Regions from separate parts of the Methylobacterium sp. Leaf85 genome, predicted to be linked through region 1. Evidence: predicted binding sites of a transcription regulator. Region 1 holds the regulator's gene; the other holds the start of a gene.
What was found. The regulator LexA, encoded in region 1, represses DNA repair genes until DNA is damaged. The targets are predictions, from matches to a motif close to TGTTCNNNNTGTGTTCNG.
Positions count from the first base shown of each region.

Region 2: the regulator LexA is predicted to act here: its motif matches at 1,166-1,183, upstream of parE (DNA topoisomerase IV subunit B).

Region 1 is NZ_LMME01000032.1:226,864-231,396, reverse strand. Features, by position in the region: gene oxc (oxalyl-CoA decarboxylase) at 1-408, opposite strand, end outside; gene ASF08_RS18940 (GntR family transcriptional regulator) at 1,068-1,760, shown strand; gene lexA (transcriptional repressor LexA) at 2,177-2,914, shown strand; gene ASF08_RS18930 (ComEC/Rec2 family competence protein) at 2,908-4,533, opposite strand, start outside.
Region 2 is NZ_LMME01000034.1:40,543-45,075, forward strand. Features, by position in the region: gene ASF08_RS21350 (PhoX family protein) at 1-1,014, shown strand, start outside; gene parE (DNA topoisomerase IV subunit B) at 1,197-3,287, shown strand; gene ASF08_RS21360 (outer membrane protein) at 3,581-4,408, opposite strand.

The DNA.
Region 1 (4,533 bases):
GGCGAGCTGGTCCATCTCTTCGTAATCGCCCTGCTGCAGGTCGACGATCTCGCGCTCGGACGAGCCGGAGATGAGGATCATCGGGAAGCAATTGGTGGTTGCGTTGGCGAGCGCCGTCAGACCGTTGAGGAAGCCGGGGGCCGAAACCGTGAGGCAGATGCCGGGCTTCTTCGTGAGGAAGCCCGCGATGGCGGCCGCATTGCCGGCATGCTGCTCATGGCGGAAGGAGATGACACGCATGCCCGCAGCCTGGGCGAGACGACCGAGATCGGTGATCGGAATACCGGGAACACCGTAGATCGTATGAATATCGTTGAGCTTCAACGCATCGATGACGAGATGAAAGCCATCGGTGAGCTCAGGCTCCGCCGATACGTCGACATCGATTCTCTGGGCCAAAGCGGACATCGTGTTCTCTCCCTGGTTCTTTGCTGTTTTGTTATGATTTGTGACCCGCTGGGCAGGCGAGCCGATGAGGTGACGTCCCCATCGTGGGGCGGCGGGGGCGTCCACGGCCGCACGTCTCGGCGAACCCGTATTTTTCTTAAGTCAGACCGAAAAAATTATGACCTCCTCAAGCAAACAGCTCATGCTTATCTTGAAGACCGTCCGTAAACCTCCCGACCGAAGGGCTACGGAACGTAATGCGTTATAATGCGTGTCCCTACGTCGACAGCGTGCTGTGATGCCACCGCCAATCCGCCGAAGCCTCATCACGACCGCGCTCAGGCCGCGTTACAGTCGGATAACCCTCCGCATCTCTCGACAATTGGTGGCATACCAAATACCAACTGTCAAACGGTTTTGCATGATCTTGCCGGTTTGGTCGGGCTTCAGCGAATGCGCGGCACTGAAACGAACGAGACGATGGCGAGTGCGGCATCGACGCGGCTCCAACGACCGAATGCATGTCCTCCGGATTGCTAGGACAAGAGATGCCACTATTCTTGTGTTGAAGGATTTCTTTGCCCCGAAGCGTTCCTTGTATTTTGAACGCGGGTTTGGCATGCTTCACACCAAGTGTGCTCGACCCTGTGTGCGAGTTGAAATCATTCTAGGTGTCGAAAATGGTTAAGACGGATACGTTTCAAGTAAAGCCCATCGTTGCGACTTCGAGCTTGCGTGCATTGGCCTACGACGCGCTCAAGGAAGCAATCACGAATATGAACATCTATAATCAGCGCGAGGAGGTGAGGCTCGACGAGAGGAAGCTGTCTCTCAACCTGGGAGTGAGCCGCACCCCGGTGCGCGAAGCGCTGACGGTACTCGAGCAGGAAGGTTTCGTACGGTTCGAGGCCCGGCGCGGCGTCTTCGTGATCAAGAAGTCGAAGAAGGAGATCGTCAGCATGATCCAGGCCTGGTCGGCCCTGGAGAGCATGGCCGCTCGCCTCGCCTGCGAGCGAGCCACAGACGAGCAGTTACACTGCCTGCGCGAGCATTTCCCGGAATTTTACGAGGGTCGTCCGTCGGATCATCTCGACGAGTATTCGGAAGCCAATATCCGCTTCCACCAGAAGATCATTTCGCTGGGCCAGTGCGACGTCATCAAGGATATCACCAGCAATCTGCTCATGCACGTTCGCGGCATCCGCAACACGGCCATGCGCCAGGGCGACCGTGCCGCCAACTCGATCAAGGAACACGTGGCGATCATCAAGGCGCTGGAGGCGCGCGACGCGGAACTTGCCGAACGCCTGGTGCGCGAGCACGGCCTCGGCCTGGCCAACCATGTCGAGAAGTACGGCGACTATCTCGACTGAACGGCATCGTCGCCGGTTTCCGGTCGCTGCGACCGCCAATGTCGGCGAACGAGACGAGACAGCCGGCTTCGGTCGGATCGAAGCGTCTGTATCGGCTCGCCGATCCGTCACAGTGATCGAAACGAATCCCCGATTCTGCGGCGAAGCCAGCGACCGGTAGCACCGTCGCTATTGAACGACCACGCCGAGGCGATCGGCCCTCGGGGTGGGATGTCGTCGGGATGGAGCCGACTTGCGAGGCGCGAACCGCCAGCCGGGCTCCGGCGCCGGGATGCCGGCGAATGTCCGCCCAGGAACAAACTCTACCACCGCGTTAACGGAACCCTTGCAGAACACTTCCAGAACGTCTACCGTGTTCGTGTTTTGTTTCAGCGGCGTTAGTCGCGGCCATTGGCTTCAGTGGAAGAGTGATCTGTATGTTGACGCGTAAGCAGCTGGATCTTCTCCAATTCATTCAGCAACGGATGCAGGGGAGTGGTGTCCCGCCCTCGTTCGACGAGATGAAGGACGCGCTCGATCTCAAGTCGAAATCGGGCATCCACCGGCTGATCACGGCCCTTGAAGAGCGCGGGTTCCTGCGGCGCCTGCCGAATAGGGCCAGGGCGATCGAGGTGATCCGGATGCCCGAAAGCCTGACCGGCGCCCCCGCGCCGAAGCCGGCTCCCGCCGGCGAAGTCCGCCGCTTTACGCCCAGCGTCGTCGAAGGCGGACGGTCCAAGGCGACGCCATCCATGCGCCCGCCGACGACCCAGGCTCAGGACGAGAGCGGACGGGCCATCACCATCCCGGTCATGGGTCGGATCGCGGCCGGTACGCCGATCTCGGCGATCCAGAACCAAAGTCACTCGGTCACGTTGTCTCCCGACTTCCTGTCGGGGGGCGAGCATTATGCCCTCGAGGTGCGCGGCGATTCGATGATCGAAGCGGGTATTCTCGATGGCGATCTGGTGGTGATCAAGAAGCAGGACACCGCGAATACGGGGGACATCATCGTGGCCCTCATCGACGATGAGGAAGCCACCCTGAAACGCCTGCGTCGTCGCGGTTCCTCCATCGCCCTGGAGGCCGCCAACCCCGCCTATGAGACGAGGGTGCTGGGTCCCGACCGTGTACAGATCCAGGGTCGCCTGGTCAGCCTCGTCCGCCGCTACTGAGGCCGGTCCGAGGGTGTGTCCGGCAATGGATCGCCTTCGTCGATCTCGGGATCCTGTAGTTTCGCGGTCTCGGCCGGTGTCGAGTGCACAGGCGAGGCCTCGGCCATGACCCGCCGCCACGGAGGCCGGACGTTCGGCGAGCGTGCCGATGTCGCGACAGGACCGTCCGGCCCGAAGCGAACTGCTGTCGCCCCCCGCTCCGCCAGGAACGCCCGATCGACGATGAGGCCGACGCGGCATCCTTTGGGAGCGTCGCGGCGGGCTATGATGATGCTTGCCCTCTCACAATCCTCGGTAAAGGCTCGCTTGTCCTTGACGAGCGCCACGATGCGCCGTGTCTCCGTCCCTGCGGTGCAGCCGACCGCATCGCAACGGCCTTTCGTGGAGACGGATACGGCACCGGCCTTCCGAGAATCGCCGTCCGCCTTGAGCCATTGTTCGAGGACGAAGGCGGGCGGGTTTCCGAGGATTGCGAGCCGGCCGTCTGGGTCGCGCAGGGCCGCGCCCCCACCCTCCCGGTCGATATAGAGGTCGTAGCGAGGTGGCGTGGCGGCGAGCGCGATGCCGAGGGCGGCCGGAGCGAGGCCGATCCAGCGCAGCCCCGACACGGGGAGCGTCAGCAGGAGCAGGGCGAGGGCCAGCAGGCAGAGGGCCGTGCTGCCATAGGCCGGCACGACGAGGGTGGCGTGGCCAAACCCGCTGATCCACCCGGAGATCGTGAGCATCCCCCGTACCGCGAGCCCCATCGCCCACCAGACCGGCTGATCGAGGGCAAAGGGATAGGCGAGGATTCCGAGCACCGCCGCCGGCATCACCGCCAGAGATACGAGGGGCAAGGTCAGCGCGTTGCCGACGATGCCGAACGGCTGGACGGTCTGGAAATGATAGGTCGCGAACGGCGCCGTCGCGATCTGGGCGACCATGGTCGTCGCCAAGGTGCCGAGGACCGCGACGGTGAGGAACCGCCATGCGCGGGCCAAGAGACTGGCGCCTTCGCGTGGCGGCATCCAACGATTGAGCGTGCCCGCGCAGGCGATGAGGCCGGCCACCGCGCCGAAGGACATTTGGAAGCTCGGGCCGAGTAGCCCGTCGGGCTCGCGCGCGAGGGCGATCAGCGCGGCCAGGGCGAGGTTGCGCATGCTGAGCGCGGGACGATCTACGAGGATCGCGCCCAGCATCACGAGGGTCATGATGAGCGATCGCTCGGCGGCGATGTCCCAGCCCGAGAAGACGCAATAGGCGGTGACGCCGACCATGGCGAAACCGGCGGCGATCTTCTTGATCGGCCAGATGAGGGCGAGGCCCGGGACGAGGGCGAGGAGCGCGCGAACGAGCCAGAACACCACTCCGGCGGCGAGTACCATGTGGAGCCCGGAAATCGAGACCACGTGGTAGATCCCCGCCGCGCGCAGGACATCGTTGGTCTCGGCATTGATGAGGCCGCGCTTGCCCGTCACCAGGGCCGCGGCCACCGCGCCGGCCTGCCCGCCATTGGCATCGGTGATCCGCCGGGTCAGCGCGTTGCGCGCATCGTCCACGGCAGCGGCGAGCGAGACCTGCCAGGGCAAGGGTCTCGGCGGAGGCTTCACCTCGATCTTGCCCACGAGAGAGCCGACGGC
Region 2 (4,533 bases), on a different contig from region 1:
ATCGCCCCGTTCGATCCCGCCTCCGTCCCGACGAAGCGCACCGCCATGGGCCGGTTCAAGCACGAGGGCGCCGCCGGCATCGTCTCGAAGAGTGGTCGGTACGTCGTCTACCAGGGCGACGACGAGCGTTTCGACTACGTCTACAAGTTCGTGACCGACGCGGCCGTAGACCTCGCCGACCGGGCGGCCAACCGCGACATCCTCGATTCCGGCACGCTGCACGTCGCCCGGTTCGATGCCGACGGGCGCGGGGCCTGGATGCCCCTGGTGTTCGGACAGGGTCCGCTGACACCCGAGAACGGGTTCACCGCCCAGGCCGACGTGCTCATCGAGGCCCGGCGCGCCAGCGACCTCCTCGGAGCCACCAAGATGGACCGTCCGGAGGATGTCGAGGCCAACCCGAAGACCAGCAAGGTCTACGTGATGCTGACCAACAACGGGAAGCGCAAGGCGGCCGACGTGAACGCCGCCAACCCGCGGCCCGACAACCGCTTCGGCCATATCGTCGAACTGACCCCGGACGACGGCGACCACGCGGCCTCGGGCTTCGCCTGGGAAATCCTCGTCAAATGCGGCGATCCCTCCATCGCGGCGGTCGGCGCCACCTTCTCCTCGGCGACAACGAAGGACGGCTGGTTCGGCATGCCGGACAATTGCTCGGTGGACGGGCAGGGACGGCTTTGGGTCGCCACAGACGGGAACTCGCCGTCGAAGACGGGGCGAAACGACGGCATCTGGGCGATGGAGACGGAAGGGCAGGGACGGGGCACGGGCAAGCATTTCTTCAGGGTGCCGAACGGCGCCGAGATGTGCGGCCCCTACTTCACACCCGACGACACCACGTTCTTCGTCGCCGTGCAGCATCCCGGCGAGGCCGACGAGGAAGATCCGAAGGCCATGCCCGCCACCTTCGAGGCGCCCTCCACCCGCTGGCCGGATTTCATCGACGGAATGCCGCCCCGCCCCGCCATCGTCGCGATCACCAGGCGTGGCGGTGGCCGGGTCGGAAGCTGACGGGGCGACGCGATCGCCCCCTCCGGCCAAGGGGGGCAGGCGTGGCCGAGCCCCCGCTTCCGGTACCCCGGCGACACAGCATTAACGGAATCGGCGCAAGCTGCGCAGGAACACCGGGAGAGCGGCTGCCGAAGAGGGCGGCATCGCTTCACGTTTCCGTTTCGTTCCTGTATGGTTGGCCCATGACTCAGCGCGAGACCTCACGTCAGGCCGTTCCGGCCCCCGCCGGCGGCCGGCCGAGCGACCTGTTCGCGGGTGGTCAAGCGCCCGTGCGCGGCGCGAAGGCCGCTTCGGCGGCGCGCGCTCCCCTCGACAGAGCACCGGTCGATGCGGCGGAAGCCGGCTACGACGCCTCGTCGATCGAGGTGCTGGAAGGCCTGGAGCCGGTCCGGCGCCGGCCGGGCATGTATATCGGCGGTACCGACGAGCGCGCCCTGCATCACCTCTTCGCCGAGGTGATCGACAATTCCATGGACGAGGCGGTGGCGGGCCATGCCAGCTACATCGAGGTGGAGTTGGAGGAGACCGGCCACCTCGTCATCACCGACAATGGCCGCGGCATCCCGGTGGACCCGCACCCGAAATTTCCGGGCAAATCCGCCCTCGAAGTGATCATGACCACGCTGCATGCGGGCGGCAAGTTCGACTCGAAGGTCTACGAGACCTCCGGCGGCCTGCACGGTGTCGGCATCTCCGTGGTCAACGCCCTCTCCGACATCCTCGAAGTCGAGGTGGCCCGAAGCCAGGTTCTCTATCGCCAGACCTTTTCGCGGGGCCATGTCCAGGGTCCGCTGGAAACCGTCGGCCGGGTGCAGAACCGGCGCGGCACGCGGGTGCGCTTCCACCCCGATGCGCAGATCTTCGGGGCGCTGAAGTTCGATCCGCGCCGGCTGTTCAAGATGGCGCGCTCCAAGGCCTACCTGTTCGGCGGCGTCGAGATCCGCTGGCGCTGTGCCCCCGCCCTGCTGGAGGGCATCGCCGACGTGCCGGCCGAGACGGTGCACCGCTTCCCCGGCGGCCTGCGCGACTATCTCGCCCGCGACCTCGACGGCAAGGAGCTCGTCACCGACGCGGTCTTCGCCGGCAAGGTGACGAAGCCCGGCGGCCACGGCTCCCTCGAATGGGCCGTCGCCTGGATGGTGGTGGAAGACGGGGTCTCGCACTCCTACTGCAACACGATTCCCACCGCCGAGGGCGGCACCCACGAGAGCGGCCTGCGCGTGGCTCTGCTGCGCGCTCTGCGCGAGCATGCCGAGCGCGTCGGCCAGGCCAAGCGGATGACCTCGGTCACCACCGACGACGTGATGGCGACCTGCGCCTCGATGCTCTCGGTCTTCATCCGCGAGCCGGAATTCCAAGGCCAGACCAAGGACAAGCTCGCCACGGTGGAAGCCTCGCGCATCGTCGAGACGGCGATCCGTGACGCGTTCGACCACTGGCTGGCCGCCTCCCCGGCCCAGGCCAACAAGCTCCTCGACTGGGTGATCGACCGGGCCGAGGAGCGCCTGCGCCGACGCCAGGAGAAGGAGGTCGCGCGCAAATCCGCGACTCGCAAGCTGCGCCTTCCCGGCAAGCTCGCCGACTGCTCGAAGGCGGGTACGGCCGGCTCGGAGATCTTCATCGTCGAGGGTGATTCCGCCGGCGGCTCGGCCAAGCAGGCGCGCGACCGCGCCAGCCAGGCCATCCTGCCACTACGCGGCAAGATCCTCAACGTGGCCTCGGCCAGTCGGGACAAGATGGGCGCCAACCAGCTCATCTCCGACCTGACCCAGGCGCTCGGTTGCGGCACGGGCAACGGCTACAAGGGCGAGGACCTTCGTTACGAGAAGGTCATCATCATGACTGACGCCGATGTCGACGGCGCGCATATCGCATCCCTGCTGATCACTTTCTTCTACCGGCAGATGCCCAAGCTCATCGACAAGGGCCATCTCTACCTGGCGATCCCGCCGCTCTACCGGCTCCAGCACGGCGCCAAGACGGTCTATGCCCGTGACGACGCCGACAAGGAGCGCGTGATCAAGACCGTCTTCAAGGGCGGCAAAGTGGAGATCAGCCGCTTCAAGGGCCTGGGCGAGATGATGCCGGCGCAGTTGAAGGAGACCACGATGGACCCCAAGAAGCGCACGCTCCTGCGCGTGGCTGTCCTCGACGAGGCGCGGGATTCCACCGGCGATGCCGTGGAGCGGCTGATGGGCAACAAGCCGGAAGCCCGCTTTGCCTTCATCTCCGAGCGTGCCGCCTTCGCCGACGAGGCGACACTCGACATCTGAGGACAGGCGGGGCGCGAGTTCGGCCTATCCGAGCCGCCTCTCTTCCCGGGGGTGGAGCGCCAACGGAGTCGGTGGCGAAGAGCCGCGCGGCGCCTCCCCCAAGTCGCAGACGCGGCACATCCCGCGATGAACTCCAAATCACCCTTCGCTTGCGCTCCGGACGTCCGGACCAGGGTGAATTGCGAGAGAGGTCCGTCAACGCAAAAACCCGGCCGCAAGGCCGGGTTTTTCACGTAGACGATCCTGATGCCGCGCGATCCTCGATGAGGACCGCGCGACGATCATGGACGATCCTAGTAGGTGCCGAACTTGTAGTTCAGGCCGGCGCGGACGACGGCGAACTCGTCGTCGCGACGACCGGTGCTGATCGACTGCACAACCGCGTTGTTGGCGGTGTTGATGATGAAGGCGCCCTGATTGCGGTTGCCGCGATCGAGGTTCACGTACAGGCCTTCGACCTTCAGCGTCACAGCGGAAGCGCGGAAGAAGTTGAAGAACGACTCGGTGGGGAGCGCGTATTCGATGCCACCGCCGACGGCGTAGCCGGTGCGGAAGTCGTCGTTGCCGCGGAAGCCGCCGAAGTCACGCTCGCTGCTGCCGGCGCCGTAAGCGAAACCGCCGGTGCCGTACACGAGGGTGCGGTCGAAGGCGTAGCCGAGACGACCGCGGACGGTGCCGAAGTAGTCGAGGCTGGAGAGGCCACGCGGGTCGTTGATGGCGAAGCCGGGAGCGGCAACGACACCGGAGTCACGACGCTTGGCGCCGAAATCGAGGTACTGAGCATCGGCTTCGATACCGACGACAACGCCCGAACCCGGGGTGAACTGATAGTTGTAGCCGATCTGCGCACCGCCGGAGAAGCCGTCCTGGCCATCCTTCTTGAAGGTGGCGACCTGCGGGACGCCGGCGTTGGTGAAGCGGCTCGCGACCGGGAAGGAGTTCGGGCCTTCCTTGCCGGCGTCGAAAGCGTAACCGGCGTTGATACCGGCGTAGAAGCCCGTCCACGTGAAGACCGGGACCGGAACGAAGACCGGCGGGGCGGCGCGACGGGGAAGGTCGGCGGCCGAAGCGACAGCAGTCAGGCCGGCGAGAACGGTCGTAGCGAGAAGCAGTCTTTTCATTGTGTGTCTGGTCCTGATGGGCATTAAGCCTAGGTGCTTGTAGGCTCGGACGGGCGTGAGGTCTGTCGCATTCCTGCAACAACATCCATCGAATACAGCGGCACCCGTCAACGAAGGGTAAAGGT